Regions from separate parts of the Pantoea sp. BRR-3P genome, predicted to be linked through region 3. Evidence: predicted binding sites of a transcription regulator. Region 3 holds the regulator's gene; each other region holds the start of a gene.
The links. The regulator PhoB, encoded in region 3, activates phosphate uptake and scavenging genes when phosphate is short. The targets are predictions, from matches to a motif close to CTGTCATAAAACTGNCNNAT.
Positions count from the first base shown of each region.

Region 1 (7,296 bases), 670 kb from region 3:
CGCGGCAGTGTGGATATCGCCACGCTGACGCTGATCTACGTGATGCTCGGCCTCGGTCTGAACGTGGTGGTGGGATTATCAGGATTGCTGGTGCTGGGCTACGGCGGTTTCTACGCCATCGGCGCTTACACCTTTGCCTTGCTCAACCACTATTACGGCTTTGGTTTCTGGGAAAGCCTGCCGCTGGCCGGTTTGGTGGCGGGCGCCTTTGGTTTGCTGCTCGGCTTCCCGGTGCTGCGCCTGCGCGGTGACTATCTGGCGATTGTGACGCTCGGCTTCGGCGAAATCGTACGCATTCTGCTGCTGAATAACACGGCGATCACCGGCGGCCCGAACGGTATCGCGCAGATTCCCAAGCCCAGCCTGTTTGGTCTGGAGTTTGGCCGCCGGGTCAGCGAAGGCGGCTGGAGCACCTTCCATGAGTTCTTTGGCCTGAAATACGATCCCAGCGACCGTGTAATTTTCCTCTATCTGGTGGCGCTGCTGCTGGTGGTGCTGACGCTGTTCGTTATCAACCGCTTACTGCGTATGCCGCTGGGCCGCGCGTGGGAAGCGCTGCGTGAAGATGAGATCGCCTGCCGTTCGCTTGGTCTGAGCCCAACGCGCATCAAACTGACAGCCTTCACCATCAGCGCCGTGTTTGCGGGCTTTGCGGGTACGCTGTTCGCCGCACGTCAGGGGTTCGTCAGCCCGGAATCCTTCACCTTCGTCGAATCGGCTTTTGTGCTGGCGATTGTGGTGCTAGGCGGCATGGGCTCGCAGCTGGCGGTGATCCTCGCAGCCATTCTGCTGGTGGTTTCGCGCGAGCTGATGCGTGATTTGAACGAATACAGCATGCTGGTGCTCGGTGGTTTGATGGTGCTGATGATGATCTGGCGTCCACAAGGTCTGCTGCCAATGAAGCGTCCGCATCTGAAGATGAAAAGCAGTAAACAAGGAGAGCAGGCATGAGTCAGCCTTTATTAGCCGTTGAAGGCCTGATGATGCGCTTCGGCGGCCTGTTAGCCGTCAACAATGTGGCGCTTGAGCTGCATCCACAGGAAATCGTTTCGTTGATTGGCCCGAACGGCGCCGGTAAAACCACGGTGTTCAACTGCCTGACCGGTTTCTATAAACCAACCGGCGGCACCATCAAACTGCGCGATCAGCAGCTGCAGGGTTTGCCGGGCCAGAAGATTGCGCGTATGGGCATTGTGCGCACCTTCCAGCACGTGCGCCTGTTCCGCGAAATGACGGTGATTGAAAACCTGCTGGTGGCACAGCATCAGCACCTCAAAAGCGGCGTGTTCTCCGGTTTATTCAAAACCCCGGCTTTCCGTCGCGGTGAGAGCGACGCGCTGGATCGCGCGGCCACTTGGCTGGATCGCATCGGCTTGCTGGATCTCGCCAACCGCCAGGCGGGCAACCTCGCTTATGGCCAGCAGCGTCGTCTGGAAATTGCGCGCTGCATGGTAACGCGTCCGGAAATTCTGATGCTGGATGAACCGGCTGCCGGGCTTAACCCGCGTGAAACCCACGAGTTGGATGAGCTGATCGCCGAGCTGCGCGGTGAGCACAAGGTTTCCGTACTGCTAATTGAACACGATATGAAGCTGGTGATGGGCATTTCTGACCGCATTTACGTAGTGAATCAGGGAACGCCGCTGGCCAACGGTACGCCGGAAGAAGTGCGTAACAATCCGGATGTGATCCGTGCTTATTTAGGTGAGGCGTAACATGGCAAACCCGATTTTAACCTTGCAGAATGTCAGCGCCCATTACGGCCCGATCCAGGCGCTGCACAACATTAATCTGCACATCAATCAGGGCGAAATCGTTACCCTGATCGGTGCCAACGGCGCGGGTAAAACCACGCTACTCGGCACCTTGTGCGGTGAACCGCGCGCCACCAGCGGCAACATCACCTTCGATGGCAAAGAGATTACCGACTGGCAAACGGCGAAAATCATGCGTGAAGCGATCGCCATCGTGCCGGAAGGGCGCCGGGTGTTTTCGCGTATGACGGTAGAAGAGAACCTGGCGATGGGCGGCTTCTTCGCTACGCGGCAGCAGTATCAGGAACGTATCGATCGCGTCTATCAGCTGTTTTCACGCCTGGCAGAACGTAAAGCACAGCGCGCGGGCACCATGTCCGGCGGTGAGCAGCAGATGCTGGCCATTGGCCGTGCGCTGATGAGCCAGCCGCGTTTGCTGCTGCTGGATGAACCGTCGCTGGGACTCGCCCCGATTATCATTCAGCAGATCTTTGACACCATTGAGCAACTGCGCAAAGAGGGCATGACCATCTTCCTCGTCGAGCAAAACGCCAATCAGGCGCTGAAGCTGGCGGATCGCGGTTATGTGCTGGAGAATGGCCACGTGGTGCTTGAAGACAGCGGCGAAGCGCTGCTATCCAATGAAGCGGTACGCAGCGCTTATTTAGGCGCGTAACCGCGGTTGCCCTCACCCTAACCCTCTCCCGCAGGCGGGAGAGGGAACCGATCGAGCTTGCATATGGCAACATCTCCCTCTCCCGCAGGTAGGAGAGGGAACCGATCGAGCTTGCATATGGCAACATCTCCCTCTCCCATGGGAGAGGGCCGGGATGAGGGCACCAGCACGCAGCAGTCCTAACCAAATCCCGCTGTCACATCCCCGTCATAAACCTGTTATTAATCCGTCATTTCCCCGTGTCATGTTACGTCGCGAACAAAAAAATGCGCGAATTCGCGCGTAGCTAACAGCACAGGAAAAACCTTATGTCCGCTTTTACGCTTCGTCCCCGCCTGATGAGTGTCGTGCTCGGTCTGGCGCTCAGCGGTAATACGCTGGCTGCAACTGAGATCCCTTTCTGGCACTCAATGGAAGGCGAGTTAGGCAAAGAAGTTGATTCTCTGGCACAACGTTTTAACCAGGCTCATCCAGAATATAAAATCGTCCCGACTTACAAAGGTAACTACGAGCAAAGCCTGGCAGCGGGCATCGCCGCGGTGCGCTCGGGTAAAGCGCCCGCACTGCTGCAGGTGTATGAAGTCGGTACCGCGACCATGATGGCATCGAAAGCGATTGTGCCGGTCAATGAAGTGTTTAAAAACGCTGGCGTGCAGATGGATCCGCAGCAGTTCGTACCAGCCGTTGCGGGTTACTACAGCGACAGCAAAGGCCAGCTGATTTCTCAGCCGTTCAACAGCTCCACGCCGGTGCTCTATTACAACAAAGACGCGTTCAAAAAAGCTGGCCTGAATCCGGATCAGCCACCGAAAACCTGGCAGGAGCTGGCAAAAGATGCCGAAGCGCTGCGTAAAGCGGGCCTGACCTGTGGTTACGCCAGCGGCTGGCAGGGTTGGATTCAGATTGAAAACTTCAGCGCCTGGCATGCGCTGCCGGTGGCCAGTAAAAATAACGGCTTTGACGGCACCGATGCGGTACTGGAATTCAATAAGCCCGTGCAGGTGCGCCACATCGAAATGCTGGAAGCGATGAACAAGAAGGGCGATTTCACCTACTTCGGTCGTAAGGATGAATCCACCGCCAAGTTTTACAACGGCGATTGCGGCATCACCACCGCCTCTTCCGGTTCGCTGGCCGACATCAAACACTACGCCAAATTTAACTTCGGCGTGGGCATGATGCCGTACGATGAAACCGTACCGAACGCCCCGCAGAACGCCATCATTGGTGGCGCGAGCCTGTGGGTGATGAAAGGCAAAGATGCCAACACCTACAAAGGCGCGGCGGAGTTTATGAAGTTCCTCGCACAGCCGGAAATCGCCGCTGAATGGCACCAGAAAACCGGTTATCTGCCGATCACCACCGCCGCCTATGAGCTGACTAAACAGCAGGGCTTCTACGACAAGAACCCAGGCGCAGACATCGCCACGCGTCAAATGCTGAACAAAGATCCGCTGCCGTTCACCAAAGGCATGCGTCTGGGCAATATGCCACAGATTCGTACCATCGTGGATGAAGAGCTGGAAGGCGTGTGGACCGGCAAACAGACACCACAAGCCGCGCTGGATAACGCGGTGAAACGCGGTAACGAATTGCTGCGCCGTTTTGAGCAGCAAGTGAAGTAACGCTGTTATCTCGGGGCCGACGTTTGGCGTTCGCCCCGATTTCTCTCTTTGATTGAGCCTGCTATGTCCTCATCGCGCCCCGTATTTCGCTCCCGTTTTCTGCCCTATTTGCTGGTGCTACCGCAGCTGGTGATTACGGCCATTTTCTTCCTGTGGCCCGCCGGTGAAGCTCTGTGGTATTCGCTGCAAAGCATTGATCCTTTTGGCATCTCCAGCACCTTCGTGGGTTTGGCGAACTTTAAGCGTCTGTTCAATGACGAATACTATCTGGCATCGTTCTGGACCACCATTGAGTTCAGTGCGCTGGTGACGATTTGCGGCATGACTTTTTCCCTGCTGCTGGCGGCGCTGGTGGATTACGTCATTCGCCTGCGTAAGCTGTATCAAACGTTGCTGCTGCTGCCGTACGCGGTCGCGCCGGTGGTTGCGGCAGTGCTGTGGATGTTCCTGTTCAATCCAGGGCTAGGGTTATTCAGCCATCTGCTGAACCAAATGGGCTACAACTGGAACTATGCGCAAAACAGCGGCCAGGCGATGTTCCTGATTGTACTGGCGTCGATCTGGCAGCAAATGAGCTACAACTTCCTGTTTTTCTTCGCGGCGTTACAGTCAATTCCCAAATCGCTGGTGGAAGCCGCTGCGATTGACGGTGCCGGTCCGGTGCGCCGCTTCTTCAATTTGTCGCTGCCGCTGATTACGCCGGTAAGTTTTTTCCTGCTGGTGGTGAATTTGGTTTACGCCTTCTTCGATACCTTCCCGGTGATCGATGCCGCAACCGGCGGCGGCCCGGTACAGGCGACCACTACGCTTATCTACAAAATCTACCGCGAAGGCTTCACCGGGCTGGATCTCTCCTCCTCCGCTGCGCAGTCGGTGGTGCTGATGCTGCTGGTGATTGGCCTGACTATCCTGCAATTCCGCTTTGTCGAGCGTAAGGTGCAATACCAATGATTGAGAATCGACGCGGGCTGGATATCTTCAGCCATACCTTGCTGGTGCTGGGCGTGCTGACCATTCTGTTCCCGCTTTATATCGCCTTTGTGGCGGCGACGCTGGATAACGAGGCGGTGTATCAGGTGCCAATGACGCTGGTACCGGGATCGCATCTGTGGGAGAACATCTCGCGCATCTGGACGCACGGCGTCAACGGCAATGGTCCGGCATTTGGCATGATGATGCTTAACAGCCTGCTGATGGCGCTCGGCATTACCGTCGGCAAAATCACCGTCTCAATGCTCTCCGCCTTCGCGCTGGTGTGGTTCCGTTTCCCGCTGCGCTCGTTGTTTTTCTGGCTGATTTTCATCACGCTGATGCTGCCGGTTGAAGTGCGTATTTTCCCGACGGTGGAAGTGATTTCGACGCTGAATATGCTCGACAGCTACAGCGGTTTGACGCTGCCGCTGATGGCGTCCGCTACCGCCACCTTCCTGTTCCGCCAGTTCTTTATGTCGCTGCCGGACGAGCTGATAGAGGCGGCGCGTATTGACGGCGCCAGCCCGATGCGCTTCTTCTGGGACATCGTGTTGCCGCTATCCAAAACCAATCTCGCCGCGCTGTTTGTGATCACCTTTATTTATGGTTGGAACCAGTATCTGTGGCCGCTGCTGATCATCAACGACGCCAGCCTCAGCACCGCGGTAGCGGGAGTGAAAAGCATGATCAACACCAGCGGTGGCCCAACGCAATGGAATGAAGTGATGGCGGCAATGTTATTAACCCTGATTCCACCGGTGGTGGTGGTACTTGTGATGCAACGTGCCTTTGTGCGTGGCCTGGTGGAGAGTGATAAATAAATGGCAGGCGTAACCCTTCAGACCGTTACCAAATCGTATGACGGCAAAAATCAGATCATTCAGCCACTGAATATCACCATCAACGATGGCGAATTTATGGTGATGGTGGGGCCTTCCGGCTGCGGCAAATCGACGCTGCTACGCATGGTGGCGGGGCTTGAACGCGTTACGTCTGGCGATATCTATATCGACGACAAACGCGTCACCAACATGGAGCCGAAAGATCGCGGCATCGCCATGGTGTTCCAGAACTACGCGCTCTATCCGCATATGACGGTGGGCGAAAACATGGCCTATGGCCTGAAAATTCGCGGCATGGGCAAAGTGCAGATCGCGCAGCGGGTGATGGACGCGGCGCGCAGCCTGGAGTTGGATCATCTGCTGCATCGCCGTCCGCGCGAGCTGTCGGGCGGACAACGTCAACGCGTGGCGATGGGCCGCGCCATCGTACGTGAACCGGCGGTGTTCCTGTTTGATGAGCCTTTATCGAATCTGGATGCGCGCCTGCGCGTGCAGATGCGTCTGGAGCTGCAACAGCTGCATCGCCGCTTGAAAACCACCAGCATCTATGTGACGCACGATCAGGTTGAGGCGATGACGCTGGCGCAGCGCGTGATGGTGATGAACAAAGGGGTGGTGGAGCAGGTGGGTACGCCGGTGGAAGTTTACGAACGTCCGGCCAGCCAGTTTGTTGCCTCCTTTATCGGCGCGCCGGCCATGAACCTGCTGCCGGGTCAAATCAACAGCGATGGCACGCGCTTTACGCTGGATGCACTTAACAGTTTGTTGCTGGGTGAGAGTAAAGCCAAATGGGCCAACCGCCCGCTAACGCTCGGCATTCGCCCGGAACATATTCAGCTCAGCAGTCGCGATGCCGGCGGTATTCCGCTGGTGGTCGAGACGCTGGAGATGCTCGGTGCCGATAATCTGGCGCATGGCCGCATTGGCAACGCGCGCATGGTGGTGCGTTTGCCGCACAGCGAACGTCCGCAGGCGGGCAGCACCTTATGGCTGCATCTGCCGTCAGATGCGTTACACTTCTTCGATTCAACCTATGGAAAGCGTCTGGAATGAGTCAACACAACTGGCCTTATCCGCACATTGTTGCGCATCGCGGGGGCGGTAAACTGGCCCCGGAAAATACCCTCGCGGCGATTGATGTCGGCGCGCAGCACGGTCATACCATGATCGAGTTTGATGCCAAGCTATCGGAAGATAAGCAAATTTTCCTGCTGCATGATGACACGCTCGATCGCACCAGCAATGGCTGGGGCGTGGCCGGCGATCTGTCGTGGCACAAGTTGTCACAGCTGGATGCCGGCGCTTGGTTTAGCCGTGATTATGAAGGCGAGCCGCTGGCGCTGCTGAGCGAAGTGGCAGAACGTTGCCGCCAGCATCAGATGATGGCGAACATCGAGATCAAACCGACCACCGGTAAAGACGTTGAA
Region 1 covers NZ_CP155066.1:3,717,571-3,724,866, reverse strand. Annotated here, with positions in the region: gene AAGR08_RS17250 (high-affinity branched-chain amino acid ABC transporter permease LivM) at 1-951, shown strand, start outside; gene livG (high-affinity branched-chain amino acid ABC transporter ATP-binding protein LivG) at 948-1,715, shown strand; gene livF (high-affinity branched-chain amino acid ABC transporter ATP-binding protein LivF) at 1,717-2,430, shown strand; gene ugpB (sn-glycerol-3-phosphate ABC transporter substrate-binding protein UgpB) at 2,739-4,055, shown strand; gene ugpA (sn-glycerol-3-phosphate ABC transporter permease UgpA) at 4,119-5,006, shown strand; gene ugpE (sn-glycerol-3-phosphate ABC transporter permease UgpE) at 5,003-5,848, shown strand; gene AAGR08_RS17220 (sn-glycerol-3-phosphate import ATP-binding protein UgpC) at 5,849-6,922, shown strand; gene ugpQ (glycerophosphodiester phosphodiesterase) at 6,919-7,296, shown strand, end outside.
Region 1: ugpB (sn-glycerol-3-phosphate ABC transporter substrate-binding protein UgpB) is a predicted target of PhoB. The motif match lies at 2,635-2,654, and genes of this name have one in related genera.

Region 2 (7,296 bases), 1.6 Mb from region 3:
ATCTTTATCAGCTGAGCGAGAGCGATCGCCGCCGCCTGCTGCGCACCGAATGGGGCGTGGTGCATCAGCATCCGCTGGATGGTTTGCGTCCGCAGGTGACGGCGGGCGGCAACATCGGTGAACGCCTGATGGCGGTGGGCAATCGCCACTATGGCGATATCCGTAAAGAGGCGATGCGCTGGCTGCAGGATGTCGAAATCCCCGCCAACCGCATCGACGATCTGCCCACCACTTTCTCCGGCGGTATGCAGCAGCGCTTGCAGATTGCGCGCAACCTGGTGACGCAGCCGACGCTGGTGTTTATGGATGAGCCGACCGGTGGTTTAGATGTGTCGGTGCAGGCGCGCCTGCTGGATCTGCTGCGCACGCTGGTGCGCGAGCTGAATCTGGCGGTGGTGATTGTGACGCACGATCTCGGCGTGGCGCGTTTGCTGGCGCATCGTCTGCTGGTGATGAAGCAGGGCCGCGTGGTGGAGAGCGGGCTGACGGATCGCGTGCTGGACGATCCGCATCATCCGTATACCCAACTATTGGTTTCGTCGGTGTTGAGTTAACCACGACGCGGTCATGAATAAGGTCGCCATAAATGGCGACCCTACGACGTGCCATATGTTGGGTCGCCATTTATGGCGACCATCAGACAGCGACGTGCCAGAGGTAAGGGCGCCATTTATGGCGAACTCACGATATCCAAATGTAACCGTAACGCCTTGTAGGGTCGCCATTTATGGCGACCAACCAACATCAGGACATCAACATGCAACCTTTATTGCGCGTAGAGCAACTCAGCAAAACTTTTGTGCTGCACAACCAGAGCAGCGCCGCGCTGCCGGTGTTGCAGGATGCCAATCTGGAAGTCAGCGGCGGCGAATGCGTGGTGTTACATGGCCGTTCGGGCAGCGGAAAATCCACGCTGCTGCGCGCGCTATACGGCAACTATCAGGCCAACAGCGGGCATATCTGGCTGCAACATCAGGGCGAATGGATCGACATGGCTAATGCCCCCGCGCGCCAGATTCTGGCGATTCGCTGCCATACCATCGGCTGGGTCAGCCAGTTTCTGCGCGTTATTCCACGCGTGCCGACGCTGGAGATCGTCATGCAGCCGCTGCTGGAGCGCGGCACCGAGCGTGCCTTCTGCGAAAAGCGCGCCAAAGAGCTGCTGACGCGCCTCAACGTGCCGGAGCGTTTGTGGTCACTGGCGCCGTCCACTTTTTCCGGTGGCGAACAGCAGCGCGTCAACATCGCGCGCGGTTTTATCGCCGACTATCCGGTGCTGCTGCTGGATGAGCCGACCGCCTCGCTGGATAGCGCCAACAGCGCCGCGGTGGTGGAACTGATTGAACAGGCGCGCGCCCGCGGTGCCGCCATTGTCGGTATTTTCCATGACGAAGCGGTGCGTGCACGCGTCGCCGATCGCCTGCACGTCATGCAGCCAGTGAACACAGGAGCAGAAGCATGATTATTAACAACGTCCGGCTGGTGCTGGAGCAGGAAGTGGTGGCCGGATCGCTGGAGATCCGCGACGGGCGCATTGCCAGTTTCAGCGACAGTCGTAGCCAGCTGGCGGGCGCGCTGGATGGCGAAAACGCCTTTCTGCTGCCGGGCCTGGTAGAGTTGCACACGGACAATCTCGATAAATTCTTCACGCCGCGACCGAAAGTCGATTGGCCCGCGCACTCGGCAATGAGCAGCCACGATGCGCTGATGGTCGCCAGCGGCATTACCACGGTGCTGGATGCGATTGGCGTTGGCGACGTGCGCGATGGCGGCCATCGTCTGGATAATCTGACAAAGATGATCGACGCGATTCAGGACAGCAATCGCAAAGGGATTAACCGCGCCGATCACCATTTGCATCTGCGCTGCGAGCTGCCGCACAACACCACGCTGCCGCTGTTTGAGGCGCTGATGAACACGCCGGAGCTGTCGCTGGTGTCGCTGATGGATCACTCGCCGGGCCAGCGTCAGTACGCCTCGCTGGAGATGTATCGCACCTATTATCAGGGCAAATATCAGCTCAACGACGCGCAGATGGATCAGTTTGAACGCGAACAGCTGGCGCTGGCCGCTGAGTTCTCGACGCCGAACCGCAATGCCATCTCCAGTTTGTGTCGTTCGCGCGGCATTCCGCTGGCCAGCCACGATGACGCCACCGCGGCGCATGTGGCTGAGTCACACGATGTTGGCAGCGCCATCGCCGAATTTCCCACCACGCGGGAAGCAGCGCGCGCCTCGCGTGAATGTGGCATGCAGGTGTTGATGGGCGCACCGAATATCGTGCGCGGCGGATCGCACTCCGGCAATGTAGCGGCGGCGGAACTCGCCAGCCACGGCCTGCTGGATATTCTCTCCTCCGACTACTATCCCGCCAGTTTGCTCGACGCGGTGTTCCGTTTGGTCGCCGATGAACGCAATACGCTGACGCTGCCGCAGGCGGCGGCGCTGGTGACGTGTAATCCGGCGCAGGCGATTGGCCTGCACGATCGCGGGCGCATCGCCGAAGGGCTGCGCGCCGATTTAGTACTGGCGCATACCGATCATGGCCATTCACACATTCGCCACGTCTGGTCGCAAGGCAAGTTGGTGTTCTGATGGCGCGCCTCATCTGGCTGACCGGACCTTCGGGCGCGGGCAAAGATAGCCTGCTGAACGCGCTGCGTGAGGCACCGCCGGATAATCTGTTGATCGCCCATCGCTACATCACGCGCGCAGCCGATGCCGGCGGCGAGAATCATGTGGCGCTGAGCGAGGCGGAGTTCCGGCGACGTGAAGCGCTGGGGCTGTTTGCCGTGAGCTGGCAGGCGCACGGTCTGCATTATGGGCTGGGCGAGGAGATCGATCTGTGGCTGGCGCGCGGTCTTAACGTGCTGGTCAACGGTTCGCGCCTGCATCTGCCGATAGTGCAGCAGCACTATGGTACGCAGCTGCTGCCGCTGGTGTTGCAGGTGTCGCCGGAAGTGCTGGCGAAGCGGCTGCGGCAGCGCGGGCGGGAGTCAGACGTTGAGATCGCAAAACGTCTGGCGCGTGCGGCCGAACCGCTGCCGGCACACTGCTATGCGCTGAATAACGATGGTGAATTGCGCGATACGCTTGAGCATTTGCGGCAATTGTTGGCTGATTGACCGTAATACACACCGCCGCACCAGGTCGCCATAAATGGCGACCCTACGACACCGGGCACGTGATTTTGTAGGGGCGCCATTTATGGCGACCTAATACACACCGACGCGGCAGGTCGCCATAAATGGCGACCCTACGACGGGCCAATGTGCATTTTTCGCGTCCGTACCACGCTGTCACCGTTTAATCACTTTACTGTCATCAAGCTTTCATGCGATTTGCCCGTAATAGCGGGCAATCAACCACTCAGAAGAGATGGAGTGCATCATGGCACAGGCATTACTGAAAACCGTCGTCGACAATCCGTTCCCGCCCATCACCGGGCAGGGCAACAAGGTGCTGTCGGTGCAAGGATTGTGTAAAGCGTACGGCGCTAACAAGGTGCTGGATAACGTCAGCTTCGATCTGCATGCGGGCGAGCTGGTGGCCGTGATTGGTCGCTCAGGCGCAGGCAAATCGACGCTGCTGCATATGTTGAACGGCACCATCAGCGCCTCACAGGGCGCGATTCTCAGCAATCGTCAGGGCGAAGTGGATCGCGATGTGGTGACGCTGAACAGCCGCCAGATGCGTGAATGGCGCAGCGAATGCGGCATGATTTTCCAGGATTTCTGTCTGGTGCCGCGCCTTGATGTGATCACCAATGTGCTGCTCGGCCGTTTAAGCCAGACCTCAACGCTGAAATCGTTCTTCAAAGTCTTTTCCGAAACCGACCGCGCTCGCGCCATTGAACTGCTGCAGTGGATGAACATGCTGCCGCAGGCGCTACAGCGTGCAGAAAACCTCTCCGGCGGCCAGATGCAACGCGTGGCGATTTGCCGGGCGCTGATGCAGAACCCGCGCATCCTGCTGGCGGATGAGCCGGTAGCGTCACTCGATCCGAAAAATACCAAACGCATCATGGACGTGCTGCGCCAGGTGAGCGAGCAGGGCATCAGCGTGATGGTCAACCTGCACTCAATCGAACTGGTGCAAAGCTACTGCACGCGTGTTATCGGCATTCAGCGCGGCAAAGTGCTGTTTGATGGACATCCTTCCCAGTTGACCGACGGCCTGATGCATGAGCTGTACGGCGACGAAATTAACCAGCTCCACTAACTTCCACGGCAAGAGAACAACCACCAATGAAACTGACCTCTTTAGCTTTACTGACTATGGCGATGGCTTTTGGCGTTAACGCAGCGGATGCACCAAAAGAACTGAACCTCGGTATTCTCGGCGGCCAGAACGCCACACAGCAGATTGGCGATAACCAGTGTGTGAAAGATTTCTTCGACAAGGAGCTGCAGGTCGATACCAAACTGCGCAACTCCTCAGATTACTCCGGCGTGATTCAGGGCCTGCTGGGCAACAAGATTGATCTGGTGCTGAGCATGTCGCCTGCTTCTTACGCCTCGGTTTACCTGCAGAACCCGAAAGCGGTAGATATAGTCGGCATTGTGGTGGATGACAAAGACGGTTCACAGGGTTATCACTCGGTGGTGATCGTCAAAGCCGACAGCCCGTACAAAAAACTGGAAGACCTGAAGGGCAAATCGTTCGGCATGGCCGATCCCGATTCCACCTCAGGCTTCCTGATGCCGAATCAGGCATTCAAGAAAGAGTTTGGCGGCACGGTTGATGATAAGTACAACAACACCTTCTCCAGCGTCACCTTCTCCGGCGGCCACGAGCAGGACATTCTCGGCGTGCTCAACGGCCAGTTTGATGGCGCGGTAACCTGGACATCGCTGATTGGCGACCGTGAAAGCGGCTATACCTCCGGCGCGTTTGGTCGCCTGATTCGTATGGATCACCCGGACCTGATGAAGCAGATCCGCATTATCTGGCAGTCACCGCTGATCCCGAACGGCCCCATTCTGGTGAGCAACAACCTGCCCGCTGATTTCAAAGCGAAGGTGGTGGCCACCATCAAGAAACTGGATAAAGACGATCACGGCTGCTTTGTTAAAGCGGTGGGCGGAACCCAGCACATCGGCCCGGCAACCGTGGCGGATTATCAGAACATTATCGATATGAAGCGTGATTTGATGAAGGGTTCGCGCGGGTAAGCGATAAAACGGTGCGCATTAATGCGCACCCTACATTGTAGGGTCGCCATTCATGGCGACCGGGTTACACAGGAATCCCCTCTTGACCGATTTCGAACACTACTACCAACGCATCCGCCGTCAGCAAAAGCGCGACTCGCTGCTGTGGTCGCTGCTGTTGCTGGCGCTCTATCTGGCCGCGGGCAAGATGGCGGAATTCAATCTGCTCACCGTCTGGCAATCGTTGCCACACTTCTTTGATTACATCGGCGCAACCCTGCCGGTGCTGCACCTGCCGTTGCTGTTTGCCGATGGCAAAACCGAAGGTTCGCTGGCCTATTGGGGCTACCGTCTGCACTTCCAGCTGCCGCTGATCTGGGAAACCTTACAGCTGGCGCTGTCGTCCACCATCGTGGCGGTAGGCATTGCCGCCGTGCTGGCGTTTTTCGCCGCCGATAATACGCAAACGCCGCGCAGCCTGCGCATCGCGATCCGCGCCTTTGTCGCCTTCCTGCGCACCATGCCGGAGCTGGCGTGGGCGGTGATGTTTGTTATGGCATTCGGCATTGGCGCCATTCCCGGCTTCCTCGCGCTGGCGCTGCACACCGTCGGCAGTTTGACCAAACTGTTCTACGAAGCGATTGAGAGCGCCTCGGATAAACCGGTGCGCGGCCTCGCTGCCTGCGGGGCCAGCAAACTGCAGCGCATGCGCTTCGCCTTCTGGCCGCAGGTTAAACCGACGTTCCTCTCCTACAGCTTTATGCGTCTGGAAGTTAACTTCCGCTCCTCGACCATTCTTGGCCTGGTTGGCGCGGGCGGGATCGGCCAGGAGCTGATGACCAATATAAAACTCGATCGTTACGATCAGGTCAGCATCACGCTGCTGCTGATTATTGTGGTGGTTTCGCTGCTGGATACCTTGTCTGGCTGGCTGCGTCGCCGCGTGGTGGAAGGAGAGATGCAATGATTACGCTGGCACCGGATGTCGCCAAACTCAAACAGCAGCACGCCGCCCTGTTTGCCGCTCAGCAGCGCTATTTGCGTCGCGTGGCGCTGGTGGCGCTGGCTATCGTGCTTTACTACCTGTTCTTTTTTGCATTTTTTGGCATTGAATGGAGCCGCTTTCTCATCGGCTGCCAGCAGCTTAGCCGCTATTTCCTGCGCATGTTTGTCTGGCAGGATTTCCTCAACTGGCCGTTTGGCTACTACTTCACCCAGGTGGGGGTTACGCTGGCGATTGTGTTTTCCGGTACGCTAACAGCCTCACTGATTGCGCTGCCGGTTTCGTTCCTCGCGGCGCGTAACGTGATGCACGATCCCGTGACGCGGCCGATTTCACTGGTGGTGCGTCGCGTGCTTGATGTATTGCGGGGCATCGACATGGCGATCTGGGGGCTGATCTTCGTGCGCGCCGTGGGCATGGGGCCGCTGGCGGGCGTGTTGGCGATTGTGGTTCAGGATGTTGGCCTGCTCGGCAAACTGTATGCCGAAGGGCACGAAGCGGTGGAGCGTTCACCGAGCCGCGGCCTTAGCGCGGTGGGCGCTAACAGCCTGCAAAAACATCGCTACGGCATCTTCACCCAGTCGTTCCCGACCTTTCTCGCGCTCAGCCTGTATCAGATTGAGTCCAACACGCGGTCGGCGGCGGTGCTTGGTTTCGTCGGCGCCGGCGGTGTGGGGCTGGTTTATGCCGAGAACATGCGTCTATGGAACTGGGATGTCGTGATGTTCCTGACCATTATACTGGTGGCGGTGGTGATGATCATGGACGTGGTGTCCAGCAAGCTGCGCAAACGCTATATCACCGGGAAAGGGGTGCCGCTGTGGCAGCCTGCCGCGCGCGATTAAGCCGTGCACTGCGTTGCCAGGCGCGCTCCAGCACCTGCACCAGCTGCGCCTGCTGCCAGGGTTTCGCCAGCCGCTCACACAGCGGCAGCGTGACCTGCGTCTGACGCAGATCCTGACCGCTGATTAAGATTGTCGCCAGATGCGGCCACTGCGCCTGCGCCTGGCGAATCACGTCCGCACCGTTAAGCCCGCCCGGCAGCATCAAATCACTGATCAGCAGCTCAACATCTGGCGTCTGGCGCAGCAGTGCCAGCGCGCTTTCGCCGTCACCGCACTCCAGCGTCAGGTAACCGAG
Region 2 covers NZ_CP155066.1:1,447,480-1,454,775, forward strand. Annotated here, with positions in the region: gene phnK (phosphonate C-P lyase system protein PhnK) at 1-554, shown strand, start outside; gene phnL (phosphonate C-P lyase system protein PhnL) at 758-1,462, shown strand; gene phnM (alpha-D-ribose 1-methylphosphonate 5-triphosphate diphosphatase) at 1,459-2,595, shown strand; gene phnN (ribose 1,5-bisphosphokinase) at 2,595-3,125, shown strand; gene phnC (phosphonate ABC transporter ATP-binding protein) at 3,391-4,221, shown strand; gene phnD (phosphonate ABC transporter substrate-binding protein) at 4,248-5,174, shown strand; gene phnE (phosphonate ABC transporter, permease protein PhnE) at 5,257-6,120, shown strand; gene phnE (phosphonate ABC transporter, permease protein PhnE) at 6,117-7,001, shown strand; gene AAGR08_RS06640 (ATP-binding protein) at 6,955-7,296, opposite strand, start outside.
Region 2: phnC (phosphonate ABC transporter ATP-binding protein) is a predicted target of PhoB. The motif match lies at 3,319-3,338, and genes of this name have one in related genera.

Region 3 (7,296 bases):
AGCGTAGATGCGCGCCAGTTCCTGTGGATCTTCACCCCGTTCACGGATCTGCTGCTGCTGTTCGGTAGAGCACAGATAGGCCCACACCGTGTCATCCAGCTGCAAATAACGGCAGCCTGCGTCGTAAAACGCTTTGATAGCATCTTTGTAGGTTTGCGCCAGATCGGCGAAGTATTGCTTAAGGTCGGGATAAACCGTGGCATCAATCACCTTACGGCCGCCGCGGAAGTGCAGCACGCTTGGGCTCGGAATGGTCATCTTCGCCACCGCATCGCCCGCAATGCTTTGCAGGAAACGGAAGTGATCCAGCATTGGGTGATGCGGATTAAAAGCCACTTTGCCGGTGACTTTCACGCCGTGGGCTTTGGTCTGTACGCCATTGAATTGAATGCCCTGCTCCGCCTCGAACAGCTCAACGCCGAGCAGATCGCCGAAGAAATCGAAGTGCCACCATGCACGACGGAATTCACCATCGGTAACGATTTGCAGGCCATTGGCGCGCTGCTGCTCGACGACATTGCGGATTTCACGGTCTTCAACCTGACGCAGTTGGTCAGCATTGATTTCACCTTTGGCGAACTGCTCGCGCGCCTGCTTGATAGCGGCAGGACGCAAGAAACTTCCCACGGTATCGGCACGGAACGGGGCTTGAGCTGGCATCTTCACTCCTTTAACCCCACGTATAATTACGACAGGGTATAATTTCATTGGGTTATTTTAGCCGTCTGGATGGCTACATGTCCAAGAAGAGTGCCACGCTATGCTCATCCCGGCAATAGAAGAAATTTCAGCTCACATGAAGGAATTTCATGATCAGATGCACGTTCTTCAATTTCCTTCAACGGCGGCACGCGCCTGTGCCATTTGGCTGTCCGATAACGGCAGATAACCGGCTTCGCTCACCCGCCGCTGTCCTTGTGGTGATAGCACCTGATGCAGGAAGGCATTGACCAGCGGCGGTAAGGGTTTGCCCGGCGCTTTATTCACGTAGATATACAGCGGACGCGACCACGGATAACGGCCGCTACGAATGGATTCGGCATCCGGCATCACGCTTTCGCCCGCCGGCGTATCCACCGGCAGCATTTTCACACCGCTGAGATGAAAGCCAAAGCTAGCGTAGCCAATGCTGTTCGGTGTGGCGGCGACGGCCTGTACCACCGCTGCGGAACCGGGAAATTCAGCGACATCCGCCCGAAAATCGCCGTTACACAGCGCCTGCTGCTTAAAGAAACCCCAAGTGCCTGAAGCGGAGTTGCGGCCGTAGCGCTGAATGCTGCGCGTCGTCCATGCGCCGCGACTCAAGCCGAGATCGCCCCAGTGCTGCGGCACCTGTTGCGCGCCACACAGTCGGGTAATGGAAAACAGCGCATCAAGCTGCTGCGGCGCGATATGCGACAGCGGATTGTCCTGATTAACGACCACCACCAGCGCATCCATCGCCACCGGAACCGCCAGCGGCGGGTAGCCGTAGCGGGCGATAAACAGCTGACGTTCATCACTCTGCATCGGACGGCTCATCGCCCCCAGCTGCGCCGCCCCCGCCGCCAGTGCGGTAGGCGCCGTTGAGGATCCCGCCGCCTGTACCTGCACGTTCACACCCGGTGACTGGCGGCTGAAATCTTCCCCCCACAACGTCATCAGGTAACCTAGCGTATCCGATCCCACGCTGCTGAGATTGCCCGTCAGCATAGTTTGTTGGGCGTGCGCTAAAGCAGAGCAAAGCAGCAAGCAGGAGAGCAACAGCGATTTCATGAGTGGTTCCGCAATTCAATAAGGGCTCTATTCTGTCGCGGCGCGATTTATCGCGCAATTAAATGCGTCATGGCAGCCAGCGAGGCGCGAATAGGTCGCCATGAAAGGCGTAATGCTCGTCAGTTAAGCATGCATCGGTCACCATGAATGGTGACCCTACGTGGATATCGCCGGGTTTTCGTAGGGTGCGCATTCATGCGCACCTGCATAAACAGGCATTTTTTTGCTTAAGTGAGCGGCATCACGCCATGAATGGCGCCCCTACGTTTGCGGAGCTGGGTTTTCGTAGGGTGCGCACCTGAATGCATAGGCAATAAATTGACTCACTAGGTGTTAACACGCTCTTGAGCCACGTTAGCCACAATCAACCGTGGCGGCAGAAGAAAGCTGAAGCAGGTTTCCTGATGCGGCACGCTGGTGATCTCCAGCCGCGCATTATGATGGCCCAACGCGTGTTTCACGATCGCCAGCCCTAGCCCGCTACCGCCGGTGGCGCGCGAACGTGCTTTATCCACGCGATAGAAGCGTTCAGTCAGGCGCGGCAAGTGCTGCTCGCTGATGCCGGGGCCGTCATCGCACACCTTAAACTGCGCGCCTTGTTTGGTACGCAGCCAGCTGATGTCGATACGCGTCCCTTCCGGCGTGTGGTTCACCGCGTTATACACCAGGTTGGAAATGGCGCTGCGCAGTTGCTCATCATTGCCAAATACTTTGAGATGCGGATCGGTATGGAAATGGAGGGTATGACGTCCCTGACTCAACGTTTCTGCTTCACGCTGCAGCAGCAGCAGCATGCCCGGCACATCTACCGTCTCTTTCAGATCGATGGCCGGCGCCGCTTCAATACGCGATAAGGTCAGCAACTGTTTTACCAGGCTGTCCATGCGGCGCGTTTGCTCTTGCATGGTGTGCAGCGCTTTGCTGCGCGTGCGCTCGTTCATCACTGCGTCATCCATCATCTCCAGATAACCCTGCAACACGGTGAGCGGCGTGCGCAGTTCATGACTAACGTTGGCAAAGAAGTTACGTCGCGCGCCTTCCAGCTGGTGCATCTGGGTAACATCACGCGCCACCATCAGCCATTGCCCTTCACTGTAAGGCATCACGCGGAATTCCATATGATGCTGATTATTGAGGATCTGCGTCAGCGGCGCGTCAAAATTGCGCTGACGGATATAGCGGGAAAACTCGGGATAGCGCAGTAAGTTGAGGATGTTCTGCCCGTTATCCTCTGGCCAGCGCAAGCCCAGATGCTGCTGCGCCAGGCCATTACACCAGAAAATGGTGCCCTCTTCGGTGGTGAGCACCACGGCATCCGGCAGCGATTCTGCGCCGCTACGGAAACGTTTGATCAGGTTACCCAGCTCGCGCCGACGCCGGCGGTTACGCAGCTGCATCTGATACAAACCGTAAAACAGCGGTTCCCAGCTGCCGCGCCCGGCAGGCGGCGTCATGGAGCGATCAACCCACAGCCAGTGCGACAGGCGCATGAGATTCCTGAAGTGCCAAAACAACACGCCGGTGACGGCAATCAGTAGCAGCCACGGCAGATAACCGAACAACAGACCGAGCACCAGCGCAGGTAAACACACCAGCGCCAGCTCAATCAACAATCTCTTCCAGGAGAGTCGTTCCAGCACGGTAAAAACTCCGTTTAGTAGCGGGCAGAGAAACGATACCCTGTTCCGCGAACGGTTTGAACCATGCGATCGTGGCCGGTGAGCTCCAGCGCTTTGCGTAAACGGCGAATATGCACATCGACGGTACGATCTTCGACATACACATTGGTGCCCCAGACGTGGTTCAACAGCTGCTCGCGACTGTAGACGCGTTCCGGGTGGGTCATAAAGAAGTGCAGTAATTTATATTCGGTCGGTCCCATCTCCAGCGGCGTGGTTTCGGACATCACACGATGCGAGGAGGGATCGAGGCTTAAACCCTGCATCTCAATCACCTCTTCCACCGCCATCGGTGAAATTCGGCGCATGACCGCTTTGATACGCGCCATCAACTCTTTCGGCGAGAACGGCTTGGTGATGTAATCATCCGCGCCCACTTCCAGACCACGCACGCGATCTTCCTCTTCACCACGCGCCGTCAGCATCATCACCGGAATGTCGCGCGTCATCGCTTCGCGTTTCAAATGTTTAATAAATTGAATGCCACTGCCACCGGGCAACATCCAGTCCAGCAGAATTAAATCAGGCCAGGGTTCGATCAGCTTACCAATCGCGCTGTCATAATCTTCCGCCTCAATAGGCTGGTAATCATTCTGTTCCAGCACGAAACATAACATTTCACGGATGGGAGCTTCGTCTTCCACAACCAAAATGCGCTTAGCCATTGTAACTCCTGCTAGTGTGACACCGTGTCACTGGGATTTGCGGCGCCATTATGCGTCAGTTTTATGACACTTTTATGAAAACCCCGCCCCGTGATAAATAGATAAAAAACAGAAATGTGACAAGCAAAATCCCCTTTTTTCGTTTGCTACTGAAGCCGTTATACTTGCGCATTGTTTTTATTTAGCAGGAAGCATACATGCGCATCATTCACACCGCTGACTGGCATCTTGGCCAGTTCTTTTACAGTAAAAGTCGCGCCAGGGAACATCAGGCGTTTCTCGACTGGCTGCTGGATCAGATTGTGCAGCATCAGGTGGATGCGCTGATTATCGCCGGCGATCTGTTTGATACCGGTTCGCCGCCGAGCTATGCGCGTGAAATGTTTAACCGCTTTGTGGTGGCGCTGCAGCCCTGCTGCTGTCAGCTGGTGCTGCTGGCGGGCAATCACGATTCGGTTGCCACCCTGAATGAATCGCGCGAGCTGCTGGCCTGCCTGAATACCCAGGTGATCACCAGCGCCACACCGCAGGGCGAGCAGCAGGTGCTAACGCTGAAGCAGCGCGATGGCGCGCCGGGCGCGCTGCTGTGCGCCATTCCTTACCTGCGCCCGCGCGATATTCTGCGCAGCCAGGCCGGACAATCCGGGCGCGAGAAACAGCTTTCGCTGCTGGAAGCGATCGAGCAGCACTATCAGCAGTGCTTTGCCGCCGCCCAGGCGCAGCGCGAGGCGCTGACGAACAAACTGCCCATTATCGCCACCGGCCATCTCACCACCGTTGGCGTCACCAAAAGTGACTCGGTGCGCGACATCTATATCGGCACGCTGGATGCCTTCCCGGCGCAGGCGTTTCCACCGGCTGATTACATCGCGCTCGGCCACATTCATCGCGCACAGCGCATCGCTAACAGCGACCATATTCGCTACAGCGGCTCGCCGATTCCGCTCAGCTTTGACGAACTTGGGCGTGAAAAGAGCGTGTTTCTACTGGAGTTCAGCGCCACGCTTGATGCCGTTACGCCGTTGACCATTCCACTATTCCAGCCGATGCAGATGCTTAAAGGCTCAATGGCGGAGATCGAACATCAGCTGGCGCAGTTCAGCGAGCGTGCCAGCGAACATCCCACCTGGCTGGATATTGAGATCACTACGCAGGAATATCTCAGCGATTTGCAGCGCCGCATCGAAGCATTAACAGAAAATCTACCGGTTGAAGTGCTGCTGGTGCGCCGCAGCCGCGAACAGCGGCAGCGCAGCCTGGAACGTCTGGAAAACGAAACCCTGAGCGAATTAAAAGTCGAAGAGGTTTTTGCCCGCCGCCTGGCGCAGGAAGAGCAGCTGGATGCTGAGCAGGCCGAGCAGCTGACGCTGATGTTCCGCCGCCAGCTTGCAGCGCTGGAGAATCCATCCGCATGAAAATTTTGACGCTCCGATTTAAAAATCTCAATGCGCTGCGCGGCGAATGGTTTATCGACTTCCGTCGCGAGCCTTTCGCCAGCAACGGCCTGTTTGCCATTACCGGTGCCACCGGCGCGGGCAAAACGACGCTGCTTGATGCCATTTGCCTGGCACTTTATCACCAGACGCCGCGCCTTGGCGTGCTGTCGCAAACGCAGAATGAGCTGATCACCCGTGACACCGCCGAATGTCTGGCAGAAGTGGAATTCGAAATCAAAGGCGAAGCCTGGCGCGCCTTCTGGAGCCAAAACCGCGCGCGCGGGCTGGTTGACGGCAAATTGCAGGCGCCGCGCGTCGAGCTGGCCCGCGTCGCCGATAATCAAATCATCGCCGATAAAGTGGGCGACAAGTTAAAAGCGATCGAAACCTTATCAGGACTGGATTTTGCCCGCTTTACCCGCTCAATGATGCTGTCACAGGGCCAGTTTGCCGCCTTCCTCAATGCGAAACCTGGCGAACGCGCCGAGCTGCTGGAAGAGCTCACCGGCACCGAGATCTACGGACAAATTTCGATTCAAATCTACGAACGCTGGCGCAGCGCACGTGGCGAGCTGGAGACGCTGCGCGCCCGCGCGGGCGGCATGTTGCTGCTGGATGAAGCGCGACGGGCAGAACTGACGCAGCAGCTGGCGGAGCTGAGCGCTCAGGAAAAAACGTTAAGCGAACAGCTAATACAGGCCCAGCAGCAGCAGCAGTGGCTGACGCAGTCACAGCAGCTGGCGCAGGAACAGCAGCAGGCCGAACAGGCGCTGCTGAGCGCACAGCAGGCATGGCAGCAGGCCGATAGCGATCGTCAGCGCCTGGCGCGCGCGGAACCGGCGGAAAAGCTGCGCGATAAACTCCAGCAGCGCGAACGGCTGCAAGCCGATCGGCAAGCTCTGGAACAACACTCACAGCAGTTGCAGAGCCAGCAGCAGCAAGCCAAAGCGACGCTAGAGCAGAGCGAGAATCACTATCAGGCAGCACAACAGGCGCGTGAGCAAGCGCTACAACAGCAGCAGCAGCTGGAAACGCTGCTCACCGAGCAGGTCATTCCGCTCGATCACAACATCGCGCATACGGCGCAACAACTTGAGGAACAGCAGCGGCTGCATGCCCAGCAGCAACTGACACTGCAAAACAGCCAAAGCGCGCTCACCCTGCAACAGCAGGTGAGTGAACGTTTACAGCAGCAGCTGGCGCAGCAGCAGGAATATCGTAGCCGCGAAGCGGCGGTGGCCCATTGGGGCGCAGAAATAACCCGCTGGCAGGCCGACATTGCCCGGTTGACCGAACGCGAACAGGCGCTGACACAGCTGGCTCAAAAACAGCTGCAGCAGCGCAGCCAGCTTGAACAGCTGCAACAGGCGCAGGCACAGCGCGAGCAGGCCGCGCAGCCTCTGCAACAGGCTGAAGCACAGGCCGCACTGCAACAGCTGCAAGCAGAGCAAGTACTGACTTCGCTTGAGAATGAGCTCAGCAGCTCGCAGCTGCGGACCGCCCTTGCCCAGCATCAAAAACAGCGTCCAGCGCGCCAACAGCTCACTCTGCTCGCCGCTCAGTGGCAATCGCTACAACCGCAACGCTTACAGCGTCAGCAGAAATTAGCCCAGCTGCAGCAACAGCATCAGCAAGCAGAGCAGGCGTTGCAGGAGCTGCGCGAGGATTATAAGCGGGAACATCAGGCGCTGCTTGATGTGCGCAGAATCTGCGAGCTGGAGCGCACCATTGCGCAGCTGGCCGAGGAACGTGCAAAGTTGC
Region 3 covers NZ_CP155066.1:3,047,911-3,055,206, forward strand. Annotated here, with positions in the region: gene AAGR08_RS14230 (cobalamin-independent methionine synthase II family protein) at 1-660, opposite strand, end outside; gene AAGR08_RS14235 (phosphate ABC transporter substrate-binding protein PstS family protein) at 829-1,755, opposite strand; gene phoR (phosphate regulon sensor histidine kinase PhoR) at 2,082-3,395, opposite strand; gene phoB (phosphate response regulator transcription factor PhoB) at 3,410-4,099, opposite strand; gene sbcD (exonuclease subunit SbcD) at 4,297-5,514, shown strand; gene AAGR08_RS14255 (AAA family ATPase) at 5,511-7,296, shown strand, end outside.